DNA from 2 places in the Bacillus rugosus genome. Region 2 is predicted to be linked to the other one. Evidence: riboswitches for the same ligand, from Rfam matches in the RefSeq annotation. Region 2 holds a riboswitch; the other holds the start of a gene.
What was found. Region 2 has a riboswitch for S-adenosylmethionine ahead of metE (5-methyltetrahydropteroyltriglutamate--homocysteine S-methyltransferase). Riboswitches for the same ligand answer to the same signal wherever they lie in the genome.

Region 1: another riboswitch for S-adenosylmethionine. It lies ahead of M0696_RS10040 (2-hydroxyacid dehydrogenase); the one in region 2 lies ahead of metE (5-methyltetrahydropteroyltriglutamate--homocysteine S-methyltransferase).

The regions. Positions count from the first base shown of each region.
Region 1 covers NZ_CP096590.1:2,052,475-2,070,632, forward strand. The annotation lists gene M0696_RS10030 (MFS transporter) at 1-225, opposite strand, end outside; gene M0696_RS10035 (FGGY-family carbohydrate kinase) at 320-1,780, opposite strand; gene M0696_RS10040 (2-hydroxyacid dehydrogenase) at 1,798-2,823, opposite strand; SAM riboswitch class I at 2,917-3,008, opposite strand; gene M0696_RS10045 (molybdopterin oxidoreductase family protein) at 3,156-5,198, shown strand; gene M0696_RS10050 (hypothetical protein) at 5,306-5,599, shown strand; gene M0696_RS10055 (TIM barrel protein) at 6,189-6,533, opposite strand; gene M0696_RS10060 (sugar phosphate isomerase/epimerase family protein) at 6,475-7,065, opposite strand; gene M0696_RS10065 (biofilm-forming protein) at 7,357-7,479, shown strand; gene M0696_RS10070 (YozQ family protein) at 7,539-7,832, shown strand; gene hpaB (4-hydroxyphenylacetate 3-monooxygenase, oxygenase component) at 8,197-9,648, shown strand; gene exlX (expansin ExlX) at 9,713-10,411, opposite strand; gene M0696_RS10085 (YoaK family protein) at 10,664-11,341, opposite strand; gene M0696_RS10090 (polysaccharide lyase family 1 protein) at 11,501-12,538, shown strand; gene M0696_RS10095 (acetoin reductase) at 12,781-13,554, opposite strand; gene M0696_RS10100 (hypothetical protein) at 13,807-14,238, opposite strand; gene M0696_RS10105 (NPP1 family protein) at 14,393-15,109, opposite strand; gene M0696_RS10110 (SOS response-associated peptidase) at 15,363-16,046, shown strand; gene M0696_RS10115 (hypothetical protein) at 16,441-16,743, opposite strand; partial or broken gene M0696_RS10120 (oxalate decarboxylase family bicupin) at 17,063-18,158, opposite strand, start outside.
Region 2 covers NZ_CP096590.1:1,402,012-1,414,951, reverse strand. The annotation lists gene M0696_RS07245 (ECF transporter S component) at 1-513, shown strand, start outside; gene M0696_RS07240 (ABC transporter ATP-binding protein) at 500-2,143, shown strand; gene thiX (energy-coupling factor transporter transmembrane component T family protein) at 2,118-2,882, shown strand; gene rsbRB (RsbT co-antagonist RsbRB) at 2,915-3,748, opposite strand; gene isp (serine protease Isp) at 3,971-4,930, shown strand; SAM riboswitch class I at 5,062-5,217, shown strand; gene metE (5-methyltetrahydropteroyltriglutamate--homocysteine S-methyltransferase) at 5,345-7,633, shown strand; gene M0696_RS07215 (histidine phosphatase family protein) at 7,674-8,300, opposite strand; gene guaD (guanine deaminase) at 8,436-8,906, shown strand; gene M0696_RS07205 (glycosyltransferase family 2 protein) at 8,912-10,015, opposite strand; gene ohrB (organic hydroperoxide resistance protein OhrB) at 10,140-10,550, opposite strand; gene ohrR (organic hydroperoxide resistance transcriptional regulator OhrR) at 10,691-11,134, shown strand; gene M0696_RS07190 (organic hydroperoxide resistance protein) at 11,164-11,589, opposite strand; gene proA (glutamate-5-semialdehyde dehydrogenase) at 11,724-12,940, opposite strand, start outside.

The DNA of each region.
Region 1 (18,158 bases), 650 kb from region 2:
CCGTTTTGCGCCAAATGCTTCAAGACATACACCCGAAAACCAGGAAGCTATGGCAAGTGCAACCCCGTATATACTAAAAATTGAAGCGGATTGCTGAACCGTAAGCCCGTTTTCGATCAGAAAAGGGCTGAGCCACCCTTGTTCAAGCCCGTCTCCCATCATAAACAAAACAACCCCTAAAAACCCCCAAGCTAGCCGCTTTGGTATTCCGATTTTATCCAACATATCTGTCTCCTCCTTAGATGCTAACATCAATTACCGTATTACCTCATTAAAGCCAAAAATTAGATAATTCCTCAAAACAGCAGCAAATGCCCCCTTATATCAACACTTTGTCTGAACTTGAAAAAAAGCGCTGTGTTTGCTTCCATTCCTCATATAAAGCAAGTTGGACCTGACAGTCCTGCGGTTTGATCACCCGGACACTTGCTGCCATCTCTTCCGTCAATTGAAAGGTTTCATTGCAAATGACTGCAGCCCCAACGACAGAGGCCTGATGATATCCCTCTTGGACATAGATTTTCTTCTGAAGAAGGTCCGCGGTATATTGAGTGAGCGCTTTGCTTTGGAATCCTCCTCCGCACACCCAAACATAGTCACGTTCAAACGAAGTCACCTCTGTTAATATGTCAAAGTTCCATTTGATCGAAAATGCGATTTCTTGCAGCGCCGCGCGTACAAAATGTGCTCTCTTTAAATTTGCTGAAAGCGGGGCATCAAAAAGAAAACCGCCTTTCGTTAACGCATTCTTTTCTGCCGATAAGTAAGAACCGAGAGCCGCCACACATGCATTGTCTTCTTTAGCAAGTGCAGAAATCTCTTCCTCCATTACTTCGTACGATTCATTGGGATAAAAAATCTGTTTTAATTTTTGATAATTCAGGCCGGTAATTCCCGGGTTCGTTTCCACAAGCCAATGTCCTTGATCTGTATGGCAATTCAGCCATGCTTTATGTTTTGTGTCGCCATGGCCAGCAGTAATTTTGGTTATTGGCGTTGTTGTCCCTGATACGATGGCAATGTCCTCAAGCGCAGCGCGGGTGCTTTTCACAGCCAGCTGTGTATCCCCGCCCCCTGCTATCACCTTCGCATTTTTAGAAAGACCTAATTCGGATGCATACTCATTTGTTATTGTTCCAACCGCTGTTCCCGATCTTACTAGAGGCGGAAGGATAGATGGTGAAAAGCCGAATATGCCGCACATCTCTTCTGACCAAGTGTTTTGCTTTACGTCAAACAGCAGGGTTTCTGTTGCCTGCGAAGGTTCATATGTCAAAACTCCGCTCAGCTGGTATGTCACCCAATCACTGATGCTTGTAAAGCTAGCAGTCTTTTGCCATAAAGAAGGCTGACGCTGTTTTAAACCATAAAGCTTGAGCGCAGAAAAAAGTGCAGTCGGAAGGCGGCCTGTGCGGCTGTATATCTCTTCTCGATTGGGTATGCACTCCTCCCACTCACGGCCGCGATTATCAATGTTCGGCAGCCCGAGAAAAGAGTCGCCGTTTTGATCGATCAGCACAATCCCCTGTCTTTGACTCGTCGATGTCAAACCAATGATGTCAATATCACGAGAACGAGAAAGTGCACGTTTTGCCAGTTTCATCACTTGCTTCCACAGCAACTGAGGAGAAAAATAACGGCTGTCTGGGTAAAGCGTATCGGTTGAATACACGATGTCCTCCCGTTCAACTGTTTGAACATTTCCCGAAACACTCACGACCGCTACTCTCGCATTCCCTGTGCCGATATCAAAAACGAGATAGCCTTTTTGTTTTTTCATTGCGTTACCCTCCTTTCTTATACTTCTGTTTTTAGTTCATCTTTGTTATACAATGTCGGAATATTAAGAGTTTTTTCACCCTTCCACTTTTTGAGAGCTCCGTTCAAGATCGTCACGTGATGATCCTCCACTTCGAAGGTTGCTCCAGCAAGGTGCGGTGTTGCCAGAACATTAGCCAATGAAATGAATTCGTAATCTGATTCCTCTGGAGGTTCATGATAAAAAACGTCTAAAATCGCCCCTCTGATTTTATGTTCTTTTAATACAGATAAAAGATCTTCACGGTTTACCACAACTGCTCTCGAAGTATTGACGAAAATCGCACTCTCTTTCATTAGATCAAAATACGACCGATCAATAAGTCCTAGTGTTTCCTCGGTACGAGGCAGATGGACAGAAACGATATCACTGTCTGAAAACACCGTTTTAAGAGATACTTTTTCATATAGGGGAAGATCGTCCTGTACGTATGGATCGTAATACTTTATTTTACAGCCGAACGCTGTCAGCAGTTTTGCAATCCTTTGCCCTACCGCGCCGAACCCAACCATGCCGACCGTTTTTCCCGTTAATTCATTTCCTTTAAATTTGGCATAAGCCTGCAAGTAATCGCTGTCCCATTTTCCATCCTTCAGCCATTGATTAGAGGTGCTGGTATGGCGGAGAAAGGAAATCACATTGCCGATAAACATTTCAGCAACGGCTTGTGCATTCCGCCCAGGTGTATAGAAAACGGGTATGCCCCTTTTTGACGCTGCAGCCACATCCACATTGGAGGGCATTCCTCTGCACACGCCCACAAATGAAAGGCCTGAAACAGATGCAAATACGTTGTCTGTTACTTGATCAAGCTCAGTAATCAAGCCTATCGCATGTGATTCTTTTAGTAGTTGAATGAGTTCATCTTCCCGGTATGCCCGGCCTTGTTCCTTCCAGGAATGATAAATAACTGAGCCGAACAATTCTTCAAGCTCTTTTCTTCCTTCTTCGTTGTACGGTGCTGTAACCAAAACCGTCATGGTGCAAAACATCCTTTTCATCATATTTTTTCATAAAAAAATCTCTTTCCGAAGATGGAAAGAGATTCATGTATAAGCGTGCCCTGTTTACTGACAGACGCCGGTATAAACCTTGCTTTCCTATCTTTCAAGCTGACGCTTGCTGGAATTGGCACAATAATGTTGCCGAGGTTTCATAGGGCCAGTCCCTCCACCTCTCTGGATAGAAAACGTTGAATATGTAATTTTCGGAATGAAGAATACGTTTATCATAAAGAAGTCTCAGATTGATGTCAATCTCTTTTTTCAGAATTGACGTTATCATCCGAAATGTTATAATTCTTACAATATATCTAACTAGAGAGAGGAACTGGGCCATGAAATCTTTTGCCACACAACAAAACGGCATTTTTAAATCCGTTTGCTCGCTTGACTGCCCGGATCAGTGCGGATTGTTAATACATAAAAAAGACGGAAAAATTGTGAAAGTCCAAGGTGATCCTGATCATCCAGTCACGGCCGGAAACATTTGCAACAAAGTCCGAAACATGACGGAGCGCATTTATGATGAAAAGCGGCTGACTACACCCCTCAAACGGACAGGGGCGAAAGGCCGGGCAATATTTGAACCGATTTCTTGGGAAGAGGCGATCGATACCATCACCTCACGCTGGAAACAGCTAATTGATGAAGAGGGCGCTGAAAGCATACTTCCATACAGTTTTTACGGAAATATGGGCAAATTAACAGCTGAAGGAATGGACCGCCGATTCTTTTATCGCATGGGCTCAAGCCAGCTTGAACGAACGATTTGCAGCAAAGCGGGATCTGAGGGCTATAAATATACGATGGGTATAAGTGCGGGAATCGATCCCGAGGAAACCATTCATACGAAACTATTTATTTTTTGGGGAATCAACGCAGTCAGCACAAATATGCACCAAATTACTATCGCCCAAAAAGCACGAAAACAAGGTGCCAAAATTGTCGTCATTGATGTTCATCAAAATCAGACAGGACGTCTCGCAGATTGGTTTATTCCCATAAAACCCGGAACTGACAGCGCACTTGCCCTTGGCATCATGCACATCTTATTTAAAGAAAACCTTCATGATAAAGCATTTCTGTCTGAATACACGGTCGGCTATGAAGAGCTCCGTGAACACGTGAAACAGTATGATCCGGAAAAGGTATCACTGATCACTGGTGTCAGTACCGAAGATATTTATCAGCTGGCAAGAATGTACGGCGAAACCTCCCCTTCTTTTATCAGAATCGGAAACGGACTCCAGCACCACGATAACGGCGGGATGATTGTACGGACGATTGCCTGTCTTCCGGCGATCACCGGCCAATGGCTGCACACAGGGGGCGGTGCAATTAAGCATAACAGCGGAATTTTAGAATATAACACAAGTGCCTTGCAGCGGCCTGACTTACTGAAAGGGCGCACACCGAGATCGTTTAATATGAATCAGCTGGGCAAAGTGCTTTTGGAAACAGATCCACCAATTCGCTCTCTATTTATTTACGGGACGAATCCGGCCGTTGTCGCGCCAGAAGCGAACAAAGTCAGACAGGGATTGTTGCGGGAAGACCTGTTTACTGTGGTTCATGATTTGTTTTTAACGGAAACAGCTGCATATGCGGACATTGTACTGCCTGCAACATCCGCTTTTGAAAATACTGATTTTTATACCTCCTACTGGCACCATTACATTCAGCTTCAGCTGCCGGTGATTGAGAGATATGGAGAAAGCAAGTCTAACACTGAGGTGTTCCGATTACTTGCTGAAGCAATGGGATTCACAGACCAGGAGCTCAAAGATTCAGATGCAGAATTAATCCGCCAGGCACTTGACCATCCGGATAACCCATATTTGGCGGAAATTGATTACGATTCACTTACTAAGCATTCATTTATGAAAGCGCAACGCGAAAAGCCGCTGTTTCCAGGCGAACTCCCAACTCCAAGCGGAAAAATAGAATTATATTCAGAGAGAATGAAACAAGCTGGTTTCCCGGCTTTACCGACACATACGCCTCTTCCATGCGATGACGAACATCCGTTTATGTATGTTCCGGGGCCAAACCATAATTACTTAAACTCAACGTTTTCCAACAATGCAAAGCACATCAAGCTTGAGAAAACGCCAAAGCTCTTTATCAACACAAAAGATGCTGAAGAACATGGAATCGTTGATGGGGATCCTGTACGAATTTGGAACGGCCGGGGAGAATGCGAGCTGACCGCTGCAGTCGGAGAACAAGTGCTGCCCGGTGTCGTAGTCAGCCAAGGATTATGGGCGGATGAACCAGGAAAAAAACAGCTTGTAAACGCGCTTACCCCAGATCGCTTGTCCGATATGGGCGGCGGCGCCACCTTTTTTTCTGGCCGTGTGAAGATTGAAAAAGCATGAACGAAAAAGCCGTCCAGAGCACGTTATGGCGGTTTTTTTGGTTAATAATGAAACCCGGAGTATGCCAAGCTCGTATAACATAACATCGACATAATGGAGGCATGCATATGGACGTTTTTTTAGGAATCGGTGTTGCTTTGGCTGGATATTTTATCGGAGAAGGCTTAAAGCAGATGAACCAATCAAAAGGTAATGAACAGAGTGATATCTTGCTTATAAAAGAAAGAGATATTTACTTTTATATCGGTCATTTTTTAGGAATAACAACAACAGAGGCAAAACAGTTAGCCAGAGACATGAAAGACATTCCTTACATAGAAATAAACGGAAAAAGGTATATACAGAAACATTTGTTAAAAGAATGGACATTCACATTAGTTGAGAAACATCAGGGTGAATAAAGCAAATCTGAGGAGAACGAGATTCATTGTCACGTTCTTCTCAGTTTAGCTGTATGGATTGACCACCACCAAAACTTTTGGCCATAAAGCGGTGATAAAACGATCAAAACACAATTAATTTTCTTTTCTCAAAACGCTAAAAATGACCTTTCCACACAATTTGTTTTTTATTTTCCTGCTGATTGATAACGTTATGATCTTGATAAACGTATGCTTTCGTAGCGTTTTCAGCATGTTATTAATATTCCACCCAATGGACACCTTCCACTCCCGCTTCAAGCCTCAATTCTGTCTTCATGTTTGGCTTCTTCTTCAAACATGTTCCGAAAATCTGAATAACAGCGTTCCGTAGAAACATGTAAATTCAGGACCGAACTCTTTTCCCCGTTCCGGAATGATATCAGATGTGCCTGCACTAATTGGAAGTGATGATCACGCAATTGCTGCTGAACGATGAATGTATTCAATCTGACTTCCCCGACCGCCAACCATTGCCCAGCTTATCGGTCTTTCACCGTTATTCATTCTGGGTTCCCCCATCATTCGTAACCAACACTTTTTAAATAAGCAATACTCTGACTGACATCTCTTAAACTAGCATCAGAGTTTCTGGATCACGTTCCTGTTCGATCGTAATGTAGCCGTCATAATGAATGTCTTTCAGCAATTTATGAATTGAATCATAGTTAATGATTCCTTGGCCAATCGGACACATGACTCCTTTTGCGCAAGCATCAAAAAAGCGGATATGCTCCCCCATCACCTGCTGATATACATTTTCATCAATATCTTTAAAATGGATATAGTCGATACGGTCCGCACAGTCTCTGAGCCATTGTTCCGGATCCATCTTTGAATAATACAAATGCCCTGTATCAAGACAAAGGCCCGCAATATCGTATGGGATATCCTTTAATAATCCGCTGAATTTCATCCTCAAACTCAATATAGCCCCCTGCATGAGGATGGATGACGGTCCGCACACCATATCGCTTCCATGCCCGTTGCGCGATTGTCCGAATATGAGACATCATACGGTTCCAGTCCTTTTTAGATAACCGTTGCGCTTGATCAGGGTGCCCCGCCTTGTAATCTCTTTTGTCGTGTCCCCAATCAATCAGGACCAAATAAGGCGGTGTAAAGTGCCCCCTTTTTTCCTGAAAAGAGAAATGAAGGTTTGTCATAAAAGAACATATATCGTCTGCTTGCTGCAGCAATTCTTCCAAATTTGACGCTGTTACTAAATCATCGAAAATGGTACCGGCAACAATGGACAAATTGCTCTTAGAAAGCTCAGCTTGAACTCGTTCGATATCAATCGGAATATAGCCGTACGGCCCCAGCTCGATCCCTTTATAACCGGCTTGGGATGCTTCCTTCAGCACTCTCTCCCATGGCGGAAGATATGGATTTTTCGGATCGTCTACACCCCAGCAGCAAGGCGCACCAGCAATGTGAATACTCATCCCCAACACCTCTATTTTTAAATTTTTAATCAATAACCAATTGAATAAAGCGCTTTCTTCCAAAAGTTTTGTACAGTGTTTTCTCAGCCTTTATAAAGCCTCTTGATATACGCAGTGTGCTAACAAAAGGTTTCAAAAATGACCTTTACCCATATTAAATAATATGACTGACATGAAACTTACTCTCTTGCCTAATGGAAAGAACCAGTGAAAAAAAGCGAATGAATACCTGCCTAACAGACAGAATAAGAAGAGTTGATATTCAACACTTTTCGTAAAGGGGTGACACCAATGAGTAAAAAAGGAATTCAAAATTCAAGTATGGAGCAAATAAGAAATGACCATGAGACTGAAACAGCTTTTAAAGTAGATGACCCTAAAAAACATGGTTCTGATCCTAAAAGAAACAAATAAACTTTTTTACCTTAATTTGATATGACACAATTAAATTTCAATAATCTGGAGTGAGTAAAGTGACTCAAAAAAATGGAGCAGACAGACCGGATGACTACAAAAGATTTTCTTCAATTGACAAGGAATATGATTTTCAGCAGACTGTAAATGAAAGTGGTAAGACAGAAAATGCAAACGCTGAAACTCAAAATCATAATAAAGAAAACATAAATGACACCACAGATGTGGCTGGAAAATATTTCGACCCCTCAGATTATAAAGGATCCACGCAATTGGAAAAAGGATTGGCTGAAACTCATGAACAGGTGAGCGATGATTATTTTGAAGGGACTATTGATCAAAATTTGGACTAGTCATTCAAACGGAGCTAACTTGAAAGAAGTTAGTTCCGATTTTTAGAAACAACCACTGTAACGATGTTGTAAAAACCCCACCGAATAAGATGGGGTTTTAACGTGATGTAACCTAATTAATATCTGAAACGATGAATGGCGGTTTGAAGTTCTTCCGCCAACTGGAATAGAGATTCTTGAGATTTCCTCTATTAAATTAAGCTGTTCCTGTGATGATTCCACTTCTGTATTTTAAATTCTCCTTTTCGTTTTTTCTATATGGGATACTAAAAAAGGCTTTTCCTATCTCAAATTGGCTGAACAGGCTGTTCTTTCGAAAATATAATAACAATACGCAGCATGATTCGAAGGAGCGAAATGTCAAATGGGGATCATCAATGGAAAAGAATTCATTGAGCGATTGAATAAACTAGAAAACGAAATATGGTATGATGGCGAGAAAATACAGGGTCATATTTCTGACCATCCTGCATTTAAAGGAATACTCAAAACGAAAAGCTCGCTTTATGATTTGCAAACGAAGGATGAGTTAATGAATGAATTGACTTATCGCCTTCCTGGAGATCATGATCGAATCGGTCTGTCCTATCTCCAACCTAAAACCAAGAGCGATTTGAAAAAAAGAAGGAACATGATTGAACATTGGGCTAAACATACCCATGGAATGATGGGAAGAAGTCCGGATTACATGAATACGGTGATGATGAGCTTTGCATCGTCAGCAGAGCTTTTTAGAGATCGAGATAAATGTTTTCCGGAACATATACTAGACGTGTATAAGCAAGCTTCTAAGCGTGATCTTTCCTTTACCCATACATTCATTACCCCCCAAGTGAACCGGTCACAATCCTATTTTGGCTTCAGTGAAAAACCGATATCTGCTAAAGTCATTGATAGGACCGAAAAAGGATTAATTGTACATGGCGCGCGTCTGCTAGCTACCCAAGGCGGATTAACGGATGAAATCTTAGTTTTTTCAGCACCTAAATTTTTCTTTGAAACGGATGAAGCCTTTGCTTTTTCGATTCCCTCTAATACAAAAGGCATCAAATTTATCACTAGAGAATCATTTGTATTAAGCGAGTCGGCCTTTAATCATCCCTTAAGCTCAAGGTATGAAGAAATGGATTCAATTGTTGTTTTCGATCAAGTGTTAGTGCCATGGGATCGGGTGTTTTTTTACGATAATGTTGAAGCAGCAAAAGATTTCATGACAAAAAGCTCTTTTCATGCCTTTACCTTTCATCAGGTCGTCATTAGGCAAATGATTAAAATTGAATTTCTATTAGGTGTTGCACAACTTTTGGTCGACACCATTAATGTTTCTGAATACCAGCACATACAAGAAAAGCTCTCTGAAATTATTGTTGGATTGGAAACAATCAAAGCACTCATTGACAAATCAGAAAATGACGCTCAGTTAGATGAATTCGGCTATATGCGTCCCAGTTTGATTCCTCTTCAAGTCATCAGTACGATCATTCCTACTCTATATCCGCGATTTACTGAAATCATACAATTAATTGGCGCTAGCGGAATGGTGACGCTGCCGACAGAAAATGCGTTTGACTCAGAGATACGGGAAGATCTTGACCAATACCTCCAAGCAACTAATACAAACGCTGAAGAGCGTGTGAAAATTTTCCGTTTGGCGTGGGATTTAACAATGAGTTCATTCGGCACAAGGCAAACTCACTACGAAAGATACTTTTTCGGAGATCCTATTCGGATTTCCAGCAGGCTGTACACCAGTTATCCAAAGCAGCAGCAAGTGAACATGATTAAAGCGTTTTTACATGCAGATAGTAATGATTGATATCTAATCTATTCATATAACGAAATGAAAAAACAGCGGGAAAAGGTCCGCTGTTTCGTATTTTTCATTCGGGAAACTGTACATGGCCCGGCACTGTATATGCATTGGACGTTCCGCTTTCAGGAAGCTTCGGAATGGTGTCTTTCACAACTTTACCGCGGATGTCAGTCATTCTGACTTTCAGAGAGCTTGTCCCTACATTAGTGCTGACAAAATGGTTATAGTCCATTTTCTCCATGTTAATCCACTTACCATCCTTTTCATATTCCATTTTCATAACAGGATACTTGTGATTTCTGATTTGGATTGCAGCCCACCACCTGCTGCTGCCTTCTTTGATCCGGTACGTGAAATTTCCGGCGATAGGTGCTTTGACAACACGCCATTTAATATTAATTTTTCCGTCTTTCATATTACCGATTTTACGAAAGGCATTAGGTGACAGATCAAGAGCTCCCCGAGCGCCTTCAGGATACAGATCGGTAACGTAGACAATTGTTTTTCCTTTTGGCCCTTCGACTTCCAAGTAAGAGCCTGCAAGTGCCGCTTTCACTCCCCCGTAATTGAGATCTGCGGGATTTATTGCCGTAATCTCCATGTCGGAAGGTATGGGATCCAGCAGAAAAGCTCCCCCTGAATAACCTGACCCTGTATACGTTGCATAGCCTTCATGCAGGTCGTCATATGCTGCCGAAGCTTGCGGGGAAAAACAAAGGATCATCAACAAAACCACACCAACAATTGCACTGATATTTTTTTTCATACATGTCCTCCTTCACCCAGACTTCAAATGAGAATCATTATCATTGTAAGACTCAATCCATCTGGTTTGAAAGAGGAAATAGATTCATAGATGATTTTAAGACAGATTCACTATTATTCATATATCAAAGGAAGGGTTTTTATGAAAAAGCCAATACAAATGAATGAGTATGCACATCAGCCGAATTACTTGTTTATGCTGAGCTATTTTTTCACATCGCAATAAACCTCGTAACAGCTAAGCAGGAGACATTTATTTTTTCCCGCTCAGTTTCAACTTAGCTGTCATCATGATGCCAAATATCAGCACAATCGGAACCCAAATGATGATGTCATAAAAATCAGGCTCAGCTAAAGCTACAATAATGGCCCCCACACAATATAAGATAATAGCCAGCGCCCTTAACACAGCATCTCTTAAGAATGTCTTCGTCTGCTTCTTAAAAAACAAACGGCCGGACAAATCCTCTAAAAGAGAAGCCAATGTTCCTGTCAACACAGTTGAAGAAATACCTGCGACCCCGAGCTTTTTGGCTGCTATTGTTTGAATCCCCATGGAAATGCTCAAGAGAATAATAAGGATGTATACAGGAACAAAAACTGAATAAAAAGAAAGACAAGCAAAGACGAACAAAATGAATGCTTCAAGTGCCAGCGCTTTTGTCACAGCAGAAGGCCAAAGGGTATTTTCTGCCTTTCCGACCATCAGTGTTGAAATCATTACGCCGCATATAAATCCGATTAGCGCAGTCAAAGAATTAAAAACTGTGACTTGAAGAGATTTGCCGATCGCTAACCCAAATAATACAATATTTCCAGTCATATTCGCTGTGAACACATGTCCCAGGCTTAAATACCCGATTACATCCACGATTCCAGCTGTTAAACATAGAAGTGAAAGCAAGGTGTTTCGATAAGCTGCTGCAGTCAACGGTGCATCAACCCTTTCTGATTGTTAGTGTGTCTTTTAGCGCAATCTGTATTTTAAATAATCCAGCATTAATTAGGAAGATTGAACCTATCATTCCTTTTTATTTACTGTAATAATAATCCTTACGAGGAAACTATTACATTTGAAAGGAAGCATGCAATGAAACGATTTTGTTTATGGTTCGCTGTGTTCAGTTTGTTATTGGTTCTCTTGCCTGGTAAAGCGTTTGGAGCTGTCGATTTTCCAAATACCTCAACGAATGGCCTTTTAGGATTCGCTGGAAATGCTAAAAATGAAAAAAGCATTTCTAAAGCGAGCACAACTGGGGGGAAAAACGGTCAGATTGTTTACATTCAAAGCGTAAATGATTTAAAAACCCATCTAGGAGGATCCACTCCGAAAATTTTAGTGCTTCAAAATGATCTTTCCGCATCTTCGAAAACAACAGTTACCATTGGCTCAAATAAAACACTCGTAGGCTCTTACGCGAAAAAAACGCTGAAAAATATTTATTTAACCACTTCATCTGCCTCTGGAAACGTCATTTTTCAAAATCTGACATTTGAACACAGTCCGCAGATTAATGGAAATAATGATATCCAGCTTTATTTAGATTCCGGCATCAACTATTGGATTGACCACGTCACATTCTCAGGCCACAGCTATAGTGCAAGCGGTAGTGATTTGGACAAACTCCTGTATATCGGAAAAGCAGCAGATTATATTACCATCAGCAACTCAAAATTCGCAAATCATAAATACGGTTTGATTTTAGGATACCCAGATGATTCGCAGCATCAATATGACGGCTATCCCCACATGACAATCGCCAACAATTATTTTGAGAACTTGTATGTAAGAGGCCCGGGTCTCATGAGATACGGATACTTTCATGTTAAAAACAATTACAGCAACAATTTTAATCAGGCGATTACGATTGCTACAAAAGCAAAAATATATTCCGAATATAATTACTTTGGGAAAGGCAGTGAAAAAGGCGGAATCCTCGATGACAAGGGCACTGGTTATTTTAAAGATATAGGCAGTTACCCGTCTCTCAACAAGCAAACCTCTCCGCTGACTTCCTGGAATCCCGGATCTAATTACAGCTACCGTGTCCAAACGCCGGAGTATACAAAAGAATTTGTCACAAAATATGCCGGATCACAAAGTACAACTCTTGTATTTGGCTACTGACACAAAAGAGGCCTGCGTAAAAAACGCCGAGCCTCTTTTTATACTTATAGGCTATTTTTAAGCGACCTTATTATACTCCATCAAGTCAAGGGCCAGTCAAATCATTCTTACCAAAAGCGTATTTTCTTTTTCACAATAACTTTTCAACCTGTTTTCTTATTATACCAGTTTTTCGCAACTAAAATGAATCCATATGACATTCAACAAAATAGATTCTTCTTTTTGAATGTCATTTGTTTTTATCATCTATAAACTAGACCGCCATCAGTTAATATCGCTTGACCGGTAATGTAATCTGAGGCATCTGAAGCTAAAAATGATACCAAATTAGCAACATCGTCAGGTGTTTGATATCTTTTAAGGGCTATTTCGGAAGAAAATTTTTCAAAAGCTTCCCCTGGCTGTAAATCATCACTGTGTTTTACCATTTCTTCATCAATTCTGTCCCACATTTTCGTTTTTGCGACTCCGGGACAATATGCATTCACTGTTATTTTATACTTCGCCAGCTCTTTAGCAGCTGAATGTGTAAAAGACTTTACCGCATGCTTCGTCGCTGAATATGTGCCAAGCATTTCAAATGATTCGTGACCAGCTATACTGCATGCGTTAATGATTTTGCCGTTAGTTTTTTGTTTCATAAACTGGTCAGCGGCTGCTTGAGTGCCAAAGACAACTCCATTCACGTTAACCTGAAATAATCTATTCAACTGTTCTTCGGTTATCTCCAAAAATGGTGAAACAGCTTCAATACCCGCATTGTTTACAAAAACATCCAAATGACCAAATTGCTCTACTGCTTCTTTCACCAAATTGAATTGGTCATCACGTTTCGATACATCACCTTTCACTCCAATCACATGAACGTGTTTCTTTTTGAAATCTGAAACAGTTTCCTGCAGCATTGCTTCATTGATATCATGCAGCACTACACGAAAACCATCTTTACATAATCTCTCTGCGATGCCCCTTCCTAATCCTCCTGCAGAACCCGTAACTATCGCTGTCTTGGACATAAACATTCCCCTCTCGCAATGAGTTATCGTGACTATATATTTATTTTAACAAATCATCTTTTCTCTACATCATTTAAACTGCAGAGACAAAAGAAAAGAAAGCTTGGCTCTAAATTTTTTTGCCCCCGCCATAGATACCCATATCAGAGTTTTCTACGCATAAAAAACAATTGATCAATGCCCTTTTCATTCTTATCTTTAGACAGTAAAAAAAGGCCCCGTTTTTGATCGGCCTTCACATTCAAACTTTTATCAATATTCGTATACATTATCAAACTGATAACCGTATAAACCTTTAACTTTAACTTCTCCACAGTTCTGACCTTTCGTTAACTCTAAATAATGATTTTTGTACGGCATCGCTTCTGCTTGATCAGTTGCACTGAAATCGAAATGGTTGCCTGTGAAATCTTTCTCACTTAGCGTGATTTCATTTCCTGATAGAGACAGGCGAAATATTCTAGCATGAAGCGTGCATCCTTCTGCATCAAAAATTGTGAATCGATATCCGAACTGAGACGGAAACCTATTTGGATTTGACTCATCGGACATCATGAACTCTTTTTGATTTTCTGTCATCGTAAAACTTACTTTTTCCTCATTTTTCACAATAGCTGCTGAAGCATTCCCTGCATGGATTGTCATCAAAAACAAAGCTAAGATTAACATTAAAAACTTTTTCATTTTGTTTCCTCCAGCCTTTTTATTTCAATATATTGGAATTGGGAACTTTGATCAATATAAACTTTAATAAATAAGTCTTTGGGGTCAGTTCCTGCATCCTGTCATGATAACGCTGAACCAATCTAATGACTGATCCAGCACCATACTTCATGAATTATCTAAACCATGCCTTTTCTAAATGATTCATGAAATTAGGATCATTAAAAGGGACATTCGCTTTATCGAAATCCGTTGTATTTAAAGCATTCCTCGCTGCCGGAGTTAAGTCTTCCCACCCAATTAATGGCTGAGTGCCCCCTACTTGATCACTAATATGTAATGCATGATTTAATGGCCATGTGTTATCGTAGGCAATTAAAGGATGTGTATCCTTCATATTCCTTTCATTTGGTTGAACATTTGTAAACTTTCCGTGTCCAGAGTATGCAATTGACAAAACTTTAGGATTTTGATTAGCCGGATTGTCGATCCAAACTACGATTCCTTCCCAGTCATGTCTATGCCCCAATCTTGGGGAAGCCTCATCCTTCGGAAAATACCAAGCATACATCATTGCCCACACATCGTTGTACCAGGTTGAACGTGAATAAACTTGTCCAGTATGTTTGCTGCAATGCCCTTCAGGCGCTCCAGTCGGCTCTAACCCGCCACTCGTATTGCCTTGTGCATCTACTGCCGGAAAGGGTACACAGCCGCTATAAACCTTCAAATACGGCTGGAACCGTTTCGCGGCTTTTTGAGAAATAGTGGTTGGGGTAACTTCATTGAACCCTACTACTTTGTCATGATCAATGACAGCAGCATCAACTGTTGGAACTAAGCTGATAAAAACGAAAAATGATATCAAAACAGCAAACCCAATTTTCTTCATTTCACTTTCCTCCTTATCGCATTAGTGTTGTAAAATCTATGCTATAAAGTTATTATACAAATAATGGAATATCCATTCAATCAAGTTTACAGAATCTTAAAATCAATAAACATAATTTGTACAATTGTTCTGACACTCTATTGAATAAACGTTCGTCCCGCATTCCTTCTTTCCCATCGACCATTTCGCATTTTTGATTTTCATGTATCCAGCCTGTACAATATTCAAATAACCCAAAAAAAGGATGATGAACATGTGCGGCAGGTTTACTTTATTCTCTACATTTGAAGATATTATTGACCAGTTTGACATCGATCAATTTTTGCCTAAGGACGAATACCATCCAAGTTATAATGTCGCACCATCACAAAACATCCTGGCAATCATCAATGATGGAGCAAATAATCGCCTCGGCAAACTTAGATGGGGTCTTATTCCTCCCTGGGCCAAAGATGAAAAGATCGGCTATAAAATGATCAACGCTCGAGCTGAAACAATAACCGAGAAACAGGCCTTTCGGAAACCGCTTGTCAGCAAACGCTGCATCATTCCAGCCGACAGTTTTTATGAATGGAAACGGCTTGATCCCAAAACCAAAATTCCGATGCGGATCAAACTGAAATCATCCGCTCTTTTTGCGTTTGCCGGCTTATATGAAAAGTGGAAAACACATCAAGGGGACCCTCTTTACACCTGTACAATCATCACAACTACGCCTAATGAACTCATGAAAGATATACACGACCGAATGCCGGTTATATTGACTCATGATCAAGAAAAAGAGTGGCTGAATCCTCTAAATACAGATTCTGATGATCTGCAAAGCTTACTGCTGCCTTATGATGCTGATGACATGGAAGCATATCAGGTTTCACCTTTAGTGAACTCACCTAAGAATAATTCACCTGCGCTTCTTGATGTACAGAATCGTGTGTAGTGATGAAGCTACTATAATAAGATTATGTAAAAAGCTTTGTTTCTTAGTGCAAATCCACTCTAGTTATAATGAATATTTAGTACATAGATCAATTAGGTCGTTTTATGCGGCGGATTTAAAATAATAATATTATGTAAACTATATATAAGAAATGTAAACTCCTTCAGATGATAGGGTTTACATTTCTTATTACATCTTAATCCTTTGCAGAAAAAGCAAAGTGTTTTGTAACATCTAGAATGAAAATCGCTTTACTTTTCAGTTTTATCGTAAAAAGAGCTGAAACACATTAAACTTATGAAGCCTGCAGCACCTATGATTGTAGATATGATATAAGTCCATGTGGGTAAATTCATACACTTCACCGCCTAAGAAATACATTATGATTTTGCCTTCAATTAAGGTCTTCTTCTTTCTTTTTCTTTTCAAGTTTAATACCTATAAAAATGTTGATGATTGCAGCTGGGAGATATAAAAATCCTACTCCCATAATGCCTGAAATTGTGCTTAAGCTTACTATGAAACTTTTTGTCATAACTTGACTGTCAATCAAAATGAGAAGTGTAATCAATCCAGCTAAAACACCTATAAACCAAGCATTACCAACAGCATAAGAATCATCCAGCACTCCTAGCCATTGCCCCAATATTGAGGTTCCAATAGCAGTAAAACTGGATATGAAAGTGAGTGCTTTCATTCCCGCCCCCCGTATTAAAGCCAATCTCATTTTACGTAATCAACTGATTGAATAGATAAAGATAGGCTATGAGATTTTTTGTTATAGCAAAATCGAATTTTGAAAATTGCTATAAATGACCAACTAGAATGGTTATCATTTCCACACAAACATTTTAAAGCTCATCACTATACTACGCAAGCAGAAAAACCCTACATAACGTATACATAGGGATTAAATTACTGTTTATTGTATTCATGAAATACGCATGACCAAATTCTTCCTTATTACAGTTTTTATCTTAATAATATGAAAGCTGTTGTTTGATCGGTTACCTTCTTTACGTGCCGGGATATTTGACAACAGGGACCTTCTTCTTACGCAGAGAATCGAGCAATACTGATCCTGCATTCAAGTTACTTTGCACTAATTCTTTAGGCGTCAATGCCATCCACTGGTTAAGTGACACATCTGCATAGCGGTCACTTTTGAACATTTCTAAAAACCATAACGTTTCTGTACCAGTGTTTTGTATATAATGTCCAGCATTAGAAGGCACGTATCCAACGTCGCCTGCTCTATAATCAAATGTGCGGGCAGTCCCATTCCCGATAAATACTGTCATGCGTCCCTGTCCTGTCAGATAATACTGCCACTCATCGCTATTGGGGTGCCAATGAAGCTCTCTCATCGCGCCAGGCTCAATCTGAACAAGTGCTGCCGCTATGTTTTTAGAAATCGGGAAGTTAGAAGAGTCTACAATTCGTACGCTCCCACCCGGCGTTTGAATGGGGGTTTGATTCAACAACTCATATTTGAAGGGCAAGGGGACTTTCCCGTGGGGTGACTGAATGTCTTCACTGTCTATTGGTCCTGGCACATTCCCTTGATAGATATAGACTTGTTCTGAAGGAAGAGAGCGGCGTGTGTGCAAACCAATCTGAAATGGTTAACGTTGAAAACTCAGAAAAGTTTCCATCATCAAAAACGAGGAGAAATTCGCAGTGTTCCAACCCTTGAATAGAATGCGGAATTCCTGCGGGAAAGTACCATAGATCGCCAGGGCCAACATCAGCAATGAAATTTCGCCCCTCTTGGTCAACAGCGGTGATACGAGCCCGTCCCAAAAGCATATAAGCCCATTCCGCTTGTTTATGCCAATGAAGTTCGCGTACTCCTCCCGCAGTTAAGCTCATATTTACTCCTGCAATTGCAGTTGAAATCGGAAGCTGCCTGACGGTGATTTCTCGTGACCAGCCGCCGTGATCTAATTTCATGGGAGCATCTGAGAATGAAAATCTCAAATTAGGAATCATACCTTCGTCTGTAACAGGCGGAACAAGTATATTTGGATTTTGAATATCCCGCATCATATTTCGCGGACCCGCATCAATAGCTCCAGCTCCATCACTTCGAATAGGCTGCGGCACGTTTCT
Region 2 (12,940 bases):
GGAAACGTACTTGCAGGTATGTTCGGGCCAATCGCCTATGAACCGATTTACGGCATTTGGTTTATCGTTTCTGTCATCGCCGCGTACATTATTCGAAAACCGGGTGCAGCACTAGTTTCTGAAATCATTGCCGCTCTCGTTGAGTGCCTGCTTGGAAACCCGTCCGGCCCAATGGTCATCGTCATCGGCATTGTTCAAGGTCTCGGAGCTGAGGCTGTATTTCTCGCGACACGCTGGAAAGCATACTCTCTTCCTGTACTTCTGCTGGCAGGAATGGGATCTTCAGTAGCCAGTTTTATCTATGATCTTTTTGTTTCTGGCTATGCAGCCTATTCACCAGGTTATCTTCTCATTATGCTTGTGATCCGCCTGATTTCCGGCGCGTTGCTTGCGGGGCTGCTCGGAAAAGCTGTCAGTGACTCTCTCGCTTATACGGGTGTGTTAAACGGAATGGCACTCGGAAAGGAACTGAAAAAGCAACGGAAGCGGGCATCAGAACATGCAAGCCTTTGATGAGTTCCTGACGGTTGACCAGCTCAGCTTCTCTTATGAAGAAGACGAGAAACCGGTATTTCAAAACATTTCGTTTGAGCTTCAAAAAGGGGAATGCGCTTTATTGCTAGGGCCGAGCGGGTGCGGAAAAAGCTCGCTCGCCCTTTGTTTAAACGGTCTTTACCCGGAGGCTTGCGATGGCATCCAGTCCGGACATGTATTTTTATTTCAAAAGCCGGTCACAGGCGCTGAAACCTCCGAAACGATTGCTCAGCATGCCGGGGTCGTCTTTCAGGACCCTGATCAGCAGTTTTGCATGCTGACAGTGGAAGACGAAATCGCTTTCGGGCTGGAAAATCTGCAGATTCCGAAAGAAGAGATGACAGACAAGATCGATGCCGTTTTAGAAAAATTACACATTACCCATTTAAAAGAAAAAACGATATCCACTCTGTCAGGAGGACAAAAGCAGAAAGTTGCTCTCGCCTGCATATTGGCGATGGAGCCTGAGCTCATTATGCTGGATGAGCCGACTTCTCTTTTAGATCCTTATTCAGCGCGGGAGTTCGTTCATTTGATGAAAGATCTTCAGCGGGAAAAAGGCTTCAGCCTCCTCGTCATTGAGCACCAGCTTGATGAATGGACACCTTGGATTGAGAGAACAATCGTGCTGGACAAATCAGGAAAAAAAGCGTTGGATGGCCGGACGAAAGATCTTTTTCAGCACGAAGCTGAGACCCTAAAGGAACTAGGCATCGCGATTCCAAAAATATGTGGCCTGCAGGAACAACTCAGTATGCCGTTTACTTTATCAAAAGAAACGCTGTTCAAAGAGCCTTTTCCTGCCGGGCATACCGAAAAGAAGGAAGCTCCTTCTGGGGGGAGTGTGCTGGAAGTCAACAGCCTTTCGTTCGCAAGAGGACAGCAGACGATTTTCAAAGACATCAGCTTCTCATTGCGGGAAGGCTCTTTGACGGCGCTTGTCGGACCGAACGGCACCGGAAAATCGACGCTCTTATCTGTCCTGGCCCGTCTCATGAAGCCGAAAAGCGGCAAGATTCTTCTATATGATAAGCCGCTGCAATCGTATAAAGAAAATGAATTGAGAAAACGAATGGGATTTGTTTTTCAAAATCCGGAGCATCAGTTCGTCACAGATACGGTGTATGACGAGCTGCTGTTCGGCCAGAAAGTAAATGCTGAAACTGAGAAAAAAGCACAGCACCTGCTGCATCGTTTCGGTCTTGCACATTTGGCTGATCATCATCCGTTTGCGATCAGCCAGGGACAAAAACGGCGCCTGAGCGTCGCTACCATGCTCATGCATGACGTAAAGGTTTTATTATTAGACGAACCAACCTTTGGCCAGGACGCCCGAACGGCGGCTGAATGCATGGACATGATACAGCGTATCAAGGCAGAAGGAACCGCTGTCCTCATGATTACACACGACATGGAGCTAGTGTCTTCGTATGCCGACAGCGTGCTAGTGCTTCACGATACGGGCCTGGCCTTTGACGGATCTCCAGCGCAGTTATTTTCTCAGGAAACAGGGCTTGTGCAAAAAGCGAAGCTCACTCTTCCCCTACTGTATGAATGGATGGCATATCAAGAGGAGGTGCGTGATGAAGCAGCCGTTACATCTCATTAATCCGACAGTGAAAGCGGCCGCCGTTTTTTGCTGTGTTGTCATGCTGTCGTTTATTTACAATCCTTATACTCCTGCGTGTTTTTATATCATCATCGTTGTGGGTGTCCTATTGGCAGCAAGAATCCCATTGAAAAAATGGTTTTTGTTTACGATTCCGTTTTTGATTTTGGCTTTCGGATGCGTATGGACAGCCGCAGTATTTGGAAAGGTTCCGACAACTCCGGATAATTTCTTGTTTCAAGCCGGCCCTATCTTGATCAATAGTGATAATGTATCTGTCGGCATCTCTCTTGGGTTTCGTATTTTGTGCTTTTCCGCCTTATCGATGATGTTTGTTTTTACGACCGATCCGATTTTATTTATGCTGAGCCTTGTCCAACAGTGCAAGCTCTCACCAAAGCTCGCGTATGGCGTCATTGCAGGCTTTCGTTTTCTTCCGCTGTTAAAGGATGAGATCCAGCTGATCCAGCAGGCTCATAAGATCAGAGGAGGAGCGGCGGAGAGCGGCTTCATTGAGAAAATCAGCGCGTTAAAGCGGTATACCATCCCGCTATTGGCCAGTGCCATCAGAAAAGCGGAGCGGACAGCGCTTGCGATGGAATCGAAAGGATTTACAGGAAGCAGCAATCGGACATATTATCGGACGCTGACCGTCAACCGCCGCGACTGGCTGTTCTTTTGCCTCGTTCTCTTGTTATTCGCAGGATCTTTTCTCGTATCTTTATCTTTTGCCTCATAAAAAGCCGCTATCGGTCGATAGCGGCTTTTTTCTTATTGATGATAATTTAATGCCTGGGCAAGATTGGTTTTAATTGTAATATTCGAAAAATCAATCCCTAGCTGTACAGCGGTTTGCGCAATTTCAGGCCTGATTCCTGACAGGGTTGACCGTACACCGATCAAATTGAGCGCCTCAATCAATTTAAAGATTTGGTGCGCTACCATCGTATCAACCACCACAACACCTGACAGATCGATTAACAGATGCTCCACGCGTCTTTTTGCACAAGCCTGAAGCGTGTTTTCCAGAATAAACTTTGCGCGTTCTGTATCAATGTCACCTACAAGCGGAAGCAGAGCTGTTGATTTGCTCAATGTAATGATAGGCGAGCTTAATTCCAATATCATTTCTCTTTGGGCGTTTAATTGCTGTTTGGCATTCATTTCAGCGTGATCGACGAATGTATAAATGGTAAAATCAAATACTTTTACAATCAAATCTGCCCATTTTTGTTTCTCTCCCGATTCAAACGCCGACTCGTTTTCATCTGCGAACTTCTCAAAATACTTCGTATATAATCTCCGGTTTCTCATAAACTCCCGAATGACATACTGAACCGGAGTGTCGAGATGCTTTTGATCGTTCGTCAGCTCAATGACCCACTCTTGAAATTCTTCGAGAAATTGTTTTTCCGGTAAAACATACATGTAATTCAGATGCCGGTAAAACTCTCTGTCCTGCTCTTTCAATTCTTCCGTTACAGATGCATTATGTAAGGCGTAAAGCGAATTCGGATCACTTTCCTCCATTGTTTCAATCCATTCCTCGGCCATTTGTTCCACATGCTCTGAAAAAAATGCATATAATTTTTCATTCAGTTTCATCACACTGCTCCTTTCCCCAACACTATTATAACTTGACTGACAGCTGAATCCCAGTCATACACGTTAAACCCATCCAATATTTTGAAAATTACTAATTCTTTGGGTTGTATCCTATTTTTTCAAAATGCTTCAAATGGCTCTGTCCGAACGGTTGTTTTTTTCATATAATATGAGGCAACACCCTTGAATCCACTTGTAAGCATAAAAAAGGAGGGCTTTTTTATGAATGGTGAAATCCGCTTGATCCCGTATGTGACGAATGAGCAGTTTATGGATGTAAACGAGCTTCCTGAGGGTATTAAAGTGATTAAGGCGCCAGAAATGTGGGCAAAAGGGGTAAAAGGCAAAAATGTAAAAATTGCTGTATTGGACACAGGCTGCGATACAAGCCATCCTGATTTAAAAAACCAAATCATCGGCGGAAAGAACTTCACAGATGATGACGGCGGCAAGGAAGATGCGATTTCCGACTACAACGGACATGGCACACACGTCGCCGGAACGATTGCAGCTAATGATTCAAACGGCGGCATTGCCGGAGTTGCGCCTGAGGCAAGCCTATTGATTGTGAAGGTTCTTGGCGGTGAAAACGGCAGCGGACAATACGAATGGATTATTAACGGCATTAACTACGCTGTGGAACAGAAAGTCGATATCATCTCAATGTCCCTTGGCGGTCCTAGCGATGTGCCAGAGCTGGCAGAAGCAGTGAAAAACGCCGTCAAAAATGGAGTGCTTGTCGTTTGCGCAGCGGGAAATGAAGGTGACGGCGACGAACGCACAGAAGAGCTTTCCTACCCTGCAGCATATAATGAAGTCATCGCTGTTGGATCTGTTTCCGTAGCGCGAGAATTATCAGAATTTTCTAACGCGAATAAAGAGATTGATCTTGTGGCACCGGGAGAAAATATATTATCAACCCTTCCTAACAAGAAGTACGGTAAGCTTACCGGCACTTCAATGGCTGCCCCTCATGTCAGCGGAGCGCTTGCTTTAATCAAAAGCTATGAAGAAGAATCATTTCAAAGAAAGCTTTCTGAACCTGAGGTTTATGCACAGCTGATCCGCAGGACACTTCCGCTTGATATTGCAAAAACGCTGGCAGGTAATGGATTCCTGTATTTAACCGCTCCTGATGAACTGGCAGAAAGAGCAGAGCAATCACATTTGATGACCCTATAAAATTATTTTTCTTATATAATATAAACTGAATATTAAAAATAAAGTTTCAAATTCTATGTTGACAACGAATTTGAAATACTGTTAAGATTACCAACAAATGATTCAACTTTTCAAAAAATTAATAACATTTTCTCTTATCGAGAGTTGGGCGAGGGATTGGCCTTTTGACCCCAACAGCAACCGACCGTAATTCCATTGTGAAATGGGGCGCACTGCTTTTCGCGCCGAGACTGATGTCTCATAAGGCACGGTGCTAATTCCATCAGATTGTGTCTGAGAGATGAGAGAGGCAGTGTTTTACGCAGAAAAGCCTCTTTCTCTCATGGGAAAGAGGCTTTTTGTTGTGAGAAAACCTCTTAGCAGCCTGTATCCGCGGGTTAACAAGAGTGTTTTACATATAAAGGAGGAGAAACAATGACAACCATCAAAACATCGAATGTAGGATTTCCGAGAATTGGACTGAACAGAGAATGGAAAAAAGCACTTGAAGCGTATTGGAAAGGCAGCACTGATAAAGATACGTTTTTAAAGCAAATCGACGACCTATTTTTATCCGCAGTAAAAACACAAATTGACCAGCAGATTGATGTTGTGCCTGTTTCTGATTTCACACAGTATGACCATGTACTCGACACAGCAGTCAGCTTCAACTGGATTCCGAAACGATTCAGACATTTGACTGACGCTACCGATACATACTTCGCTATTGCCCGCGGAATAAAAGACGCCGTATCAAGTGAAATGACAAAATGGTTTAATACAAACTACCATTACATCGTTCCTGAATATGACGAGAGCATTGAGTTCCGCCTGACAAGAAACAAACAGCTCACAGATTATCGCCGGATCAAACAGGAATACGGCGTTGAAACAAAACCTGTGATTGTCGGCCCTTATACATTTGTCACGCTGGCTAAAGGCTATGAACCCTCTGAAGCAAAAGCGATCCAAAAACGCCTTGTGCCGTTATATGTACAGCTTTTGAAAGAGCTTGAGGAAGAAGGCGTAAAATGGGTTCAAATCGATGAGCCTGCGCTTGTTACAGCTTCTGCCGAAGATGTCCGCGGCGCAAAAGAATTATTTGAAAGCATTACAAACGAGCTTTCATCCCTGAATGTGCTTTTGCAGACGTATTTTGATTCTGTTGATGCTTATGAAGAGCTGATCTCTTATCCGGTACAGGGAATTGGCCTTGATTTCGTTCACGATAAAGGCAGAAACCTGGAACAGCTGAAAACACACGGATTCCCAACAGACAAAGTGCTGGCAGCCGGCGTTATCGATGGACGCAACATTTGGAAAGCGGACCTTGAAGAACGTCTCGATGCCGTTCTTGATATTCTCAGCATTGCAAAAGTCGATGAACTGTGGATTCAGCCTTCCAGCAGCCTGCTGCACGTTCCGGTAGCGAAGCACCCTGATGAGCATTTGGAGAAGGATCTTCTGAACGGATTATCCTACGCAAAAGAAAAACTAGCCGAGCTGACAGCTTTGAAGGAAGGTTTAGTATCAGGAAAAGCGGCAATCAGCGAACAAATTCAGCAGGCCAAAACTGATATTCAGGCGCTCAAACAGTTTGCAACAGGCGCAAATTCTGAACAAAAGAAAGAGCTTGAGCAATTAACCGATACAGACTTCAAACGACCGATTCCGTTTGAAGAACGTTTAGCCCTGCAAAATGAATCTCTCGGCCTTCCGCTTTTGCCGACGACTACGATCGGTAGCTTCCCGCAGTCCGCTGAAGTGCGGAGCGCACGCCAAAAATGGCGAAAAAACGAATGGTCTGATGAACAGTACCAAAACTTTATCAATGCTGAAACAAAACGATGGATTGATATTCAGGAAGAATTGGAGCTGGATGTGCTTGTGCACGGTGAATTTGAACGGACAGATATGGTCGAATACTTCGGTGAAAAGCTGGCCGGCTTTGCCTTCACAAAATACGCTTGGGTTCAATCATACGGCTCACGCTGTGTCCGCCCGCCAGTCATTTACGGAGATGTTGAATTTATTGAACCGATGACAGTAAAAGACACGGTGTATGCACAATCCCTGACATCCAAGCATGTGAAAGGAATGCTGACGGGTCCTGTTACAATCTTAAACTGGTCCTTCCCTCGAAACGACATTTCGAGAAAAGAAATCGCCTTCCAAATTGGGCTTGCCCTTCGCAAAGAAGTAAAAGCGCTTGAAGATGCAGGCATTCAAATTATTCAAGTGGATGAACCGGCGCTGCGCGAAGGCCTTCCATTAAAAACCCAAGATTGGGATGAGTATTTGACTTGGGCGGCAGAAGCATTCAGATTAACTACTTCTTCCGTGAAAAACGAGACGCAAATTCATACACATATGTGCTACAGCAACTTCGAAGACATCGTAGATACGATCAATGATCTTGATGCCGATGTAATTACAATCGAGCACAGCAGAAGCCACGGAGGATTTTTAGATTACTTAAAAGACCATCCGTATTTGAAAGGGCTCGGCCTTGGTGTATATGACATTCACAGCCCTCGGGTGCCGTCAACTGAAGAAATGTACAACATTATTGTTGACGCTCTTGCCGTTTGTCCGACTGACCGCTTCTGGGTAAATCCAGACTGCGGATTGAAAACAAGACAGCAGGAAGAAACGGTTGCAGCATTGAAAAACATGGTTGAAGCCGCAAAACAGGCAAGAGCTCAGCAGACACAGCTTGTTTAAATATAGAAACCATCTGCCTTAGGCAGATGGTTTTTTTCTGTTAGAAAGCAGGAATCGGTTTCCTATGCTCCCCATCCCCTTCTATTAATATCTTGGCTGTTCCATTTTCATCAAATTCCACAAGGCTCAATGATGTATCATATATGTAAGCAGAATTCCATATGTCATTAATGCGTCTTCCCTTTATGATATTTAACAGCATTAATATAAAGACAGAATGGGTAACCAAGAGAACATTACCGGAAGAATGGCTGTCTAAAATCGTTTGGAGAGCCAGCCTTACCCGGCTTTCAAGGTCAAAAAACGTTTCACATCCTGGCTGGCGATAAGCTTCGGGATGATGAAAATAAGCATGAAAAAGATCAGGTTCGTCTTTTTCAATATCCTCTTGTTTTTTCCCTTCCCATGAGCCCAGAGACATTTCTCTGAACATATAATCTTTAACCAGCGGGAGCCGGCGCGATCCCAGTATGGTTTTTGCCGTCTCTTCTGTCCGCTTGCTCGGGCTGATGTAAACCTGATTCAATTCAATATCCTTCAGACGCTTCCCAAGAGCGCGGGCGTTGTATAATCCAAGTTCTGTTAAATCAGAATCCAGCCAACCCTGCATCCGTTTTTCCACATTCCATTGAGTCTGTCCGTGCCTGGCAATATATAAATGCAGCATGATCACCCCTCATCTTTTCTCCTCTTATCTTAGCAAATCCCCCAAATATTTTGTTTACTTTGCACTTTTTTGGGAATGTTTTTTGCACTTCTTTTCGGCTATACTTATAACACTCAATTGACAGGAGGGTTTAGGATGAATCATGAAACGTTTTTAAAACGGGCAGTCGATCTTGCTCGTAATGGAGTGAATGCGGGAGTTGGCGGGCCTTTCGGAGCCGTTATCGTGAAAGACGGAGCCGTTATTGCCGAAGGACAGAACAACGTCACAACAAGCAATGACCCGACTGCCCATGCAGAAGTGACGGCTATTCGAAACGCCTGCCGGGCACTTGACACCTATCAGCTTGATGACTGCATTTTGTATACGAGCTGTGAGCCATGCCCCATGTGCTTGGGCGCCATTTACTGGGCCCGGCTGAAAGCCGTTTTCTATGCAGCGGAGCACACAGATGCCGCTGAAGCCGGATTTGATGATTCATTCATTTATGAAGAAATTGATAAACCTGCTGAAGAAAGAACGATCCCCTTTTATCAAGTGACTCTGACGGAGCGTTTATCCCCGTTTCAGGCATGGCGGGATTTCGCCAATAAGAAAGAATATTAATAGGATCAGGCATGGGCGGCCTGATCCTTCGTTAATTCGTCTAGAAGCCGCTGTGCCCGTACGCACTTCGGGTTGGCATTCAGCGCTTTTTGCAAATACAAAACAGCAGTCATATGCTGACGCAATTCAGCATGGCAGACACCGAGCCAGCAGCTTGATCTAAAATCGGCGGCCCCCTTCACCTGTACGTACTGATGGTTTTCATTATTGGTTTGCAGGCAAGCTTCAAACGCTGTGATCGCTTCTCTGACTTTTTTAAGCTGATACATAATGATTTCTTTATAATGGTGAAGCGTGCAGTAGTCGGGATAATGTCTCAGCGCTTCATTGATATCGCGTTCCGCTTCTTTGTACCGTTCTGCGTCAATTAATAATTTATACTTTACATAATAGAAGGCAGGCGGCGGAATTTGCTTTTTTCTTTTACATTCATTGATACAATCCACTGCCAGCCGGAAGGCTTTTTCATGTTCGTTTCCTCTGTCATACTCAGCAGCCTTCTGATAAAGGAGAGACAGGTCAGTGCTGGAGGTCAGCAATTCCGTATTCAATAAGCTCAAGTTGTGTGTATGCTTTTGCTGTGCCTCCTGCTCTAAATACCCGTAATGGTGAATGGTACATGGAAGCGAGAAAGTGCTGCTTGCCTCTTCTCCCTCAGGCTTTTCACAGACCCTTCCCGTAAACGTTATGTTTCGCTGATTTCGGATCAGCCTGATCTGCCTTTGTTCAAACGCTTCATTTTCATCCCATTGCTTCCCTGTAAAGTTCACTACCTTCACACAGCCGAGAGATGGCAGGCTGTCAGTCAGCAGTGAAGGCAATAGGCTGTCTGTATCCGGGTCTAATTCTTCGTCGGCATCCAAGATCAATATCCACTCGCCCTTGGCGTGCTGTAAACTGGCATTTCTCGCTTGTGAGAAGTCCCGTTCCCATTTATGATGATAAACCTGGGCATGAAAACTTTTGCAAATATCTACCGTTCGATCGTTTGATCCGGTATCAACTACAATTATTTCATCTGCAATATGCTGCACACTCTCTAAACAGCGGGCGATATGGCGTTCTTCATTTTTCACAATCATACATACTGACAGCTTGGGTCTCTTCATGTACTCACCTTTTCCCTAGTCTGAATTCACCTATACTACATGTATTCACCCTTCGAAAAGATCATGCCCGCCCCGCATGCTTTCCCACAAAAAAACATCCTGAGAACCCTCAGGATGCCGATCATTATTTTAATTCTAATTTTACATCAATATTTCCTCTGGTAGCCTTTGAATAAGGACAGAATTCATGAGCAGCATTGACAAGTTCTTGCGCCTTGTCGCGATCCAAATCTTTCGTGTTCACAACAAGTGTGACACCGATTTTAAACCCGCCGTCACTCTCATCCTTCATGAGGCTGACTTGTCCTTCAATTTCGGAATCAATCTCGATATTTTGCTCTTTGGCGACGTGTTCGAGCGCGCCGCCGAAGCATGCAGCGTATCCTGCCGCAAAAAGCTGTTCCGGGTTTGTGCCGGTTTGTCCTTCTTTTTTGGCATTAGGCATGACAATATCAAAATCAAGAACACCGTCATCTGATGTAATATGTCCTGCCCGTCCGCCTCGCGCGGTTACTTTTGCTGTAAATAGTGCCATATTCCCAACCTCCTTATTTGTATCTACTTGTTATATTTCCCTTTCTGATCTTTTTAAACATGATATGTTTGCCGAGAATAGGAAAAGTGAGGTTTTTCAGATACAATAGAATGGAATGTCAGAAAGAGTTGGTGAACAAGATGGAAAATGAATTTGACCATATGAAATTGGAGAATCAGCTTTGTTTTTTGCTTTATGCGAGCTCGCGGGAAATGACAAAGCAATACAAGCCGCTGCTTGATAAGCTGAATATAACGTACCCTCAATATTTGGTTTTGCTTTTGTTATGGGAACACGAAACGCTGACTGTCAAAAAAATGGGGGAGCTGCTGTATTTAGATTCGGGAACGCTCACTCCGATGCTAAAACGGATGGAACAGCAGGGTTTGATTACGAGAAAAAGATCTGAAGAGGATGAGCGGTCAGTGCTGATCAGCCTGACAGAGGACGGAGAGTCACTAAAAGAAAAAGCGGCTGACATTCCAGGGACGATCATGGGGCTCTCAAATCAGTCCGGAGAGGACCTGAAACAGTTAAAATCCGCTCTATATACATTGCTGGAAACACTTCATCAAAAAAATTGAGGATACCTTATACGGTATCCTCTTTTCTATTATTCAGCTACTTCAAGCGTAACATCGATATTTCCGGAGGTTGCTTTTGAATACGGGCAGACGCCGTGCGCTTTTTGCACAAGTGCCTGTAATTCTGATGCATTGACTCCTTTTCCTTTCACCTGCAGCGTCACACCCAGTTTGTAGCCTTGATCTGCTTCATCCTTTAACAGGCTGACATGCGCTGTAACCTCTGTCTCCACTTTCACTCGTTCAGTTCTTGCTACAAGCTGAAGTGCGCTGTCAAAGCAAGCTGCGTAACCTGCCGCAAACAGCTGCTCCGGATTTGTCGCTTTTTCTAATTTCTTTGCTCTCGGTGTCCCCGGCATTGCGACATCGAGCTCGAGAACGCGGTCTGATGAAATCACCTTTCCTTCTCTTCCTCCTACCGCTGAAACAGTCGCTGTAAATAATGGCTGACTCATTTTTGTATCCCCCTACATAAATATATTTTATACAATTAAATTGTACACAAACTAATTTACAATGTCAATTTTTTAGCGTGCAAAAAAAAGCTTATCCCGTTACGAGATAAGCTTTTTCATCGAACAGTGCCCCGCTATTCACGGATTTGCCCTGTTCCTTTAATGATGTATTTTGTAGAAGTCAATGCAGGAAGTCCCATCGGCCCTCTTGCATGAAGCTTTTGCGTGCTGATCCCGATTTCAGCTCCGTAGCCGAATTCAAATCCGTCGGTAAAACGGGTTGACGCATTATGGTAGACAGCGGCAGCATCGACAGCCGTTTGAAAATAAGCCGCGTGCTCGTCATCTTCAGTTAAAATTGCTTCAGAATGATTGGTGCCGTATTGTTGGATATGCTTCACAGCTTCTTGGACGTTATCAACCGTCTTTACGCTAATGACAGGCGCTAAAAATTCAGTTTCCCAATCTTCTTCTGATGCTTGTTTGCTTGAAGGATGAAGTTCACATACAAATTCATCACCGCGAATGTCAACTCCTGCGTTTTCCAGCTGAGCCAGCAATTCTTTCCCGTGTTGCTTTGCCCATGCTTTGTGGATCAGCAGTGATTCAATCGCGTTGCATACGGAAGGGCGCTGCGTTTTGGCATTTACGACAACCTTTTCTGCCATTTGCGGTTTGGCCGTTTCGTCAATGAAAATGTGGCAGTTTCCTGCTCCAGTTTCTAATACAGGGACTGTTGATTCTCTGACAACGAGATCGATCAATTTCTTGCCTCCGCGCGGAATCAATACGTCTAGGCCATCATTTAACGTAAAGAGCTCTTTTGCTGTCTCTCTGCTCGTATCCTCAATCAGCTGCACAGCATTGACCGGAAGCACTGATTGCTCGAGTGCTCTGTGAATGACATTGACGAGTGCTTTATTGCTGTGGATGGCTGAGGAGCTCCCCCGCAGGACAACAGCGTTCCCTGTCTTCAGGCAGAGGGTAGCCGCATCAACTGTTACGTTTGGCCTCGCCTCATAAATCATTCCAACGACACCGAGCGGCACACGTTTTTTTTCAATAAACAAGCCGTTTTCCTTTTCAATTGTTTCAAGAGACTCGCCGACCGGGTCCGCCAAGTCGATTAAGAGCTCTACCGCGTCCGCGATGTCACGAATGCGTTTCTCATCCAGCGTGAGGCGGTCAATGACATCCGGTGTTAAACCATTTTCTTTTCCGTTCTCAATGTCTTTTGCATTCTCCGACAAGAGAAAATCCAGTTCGTTGCGGAGTCCGTTTGCAATGAGACTGAGCGCCTCATCCTTCTCGACCGTTGTTTTCATGATCATGTCGGCTGCTGCTTCTTTCG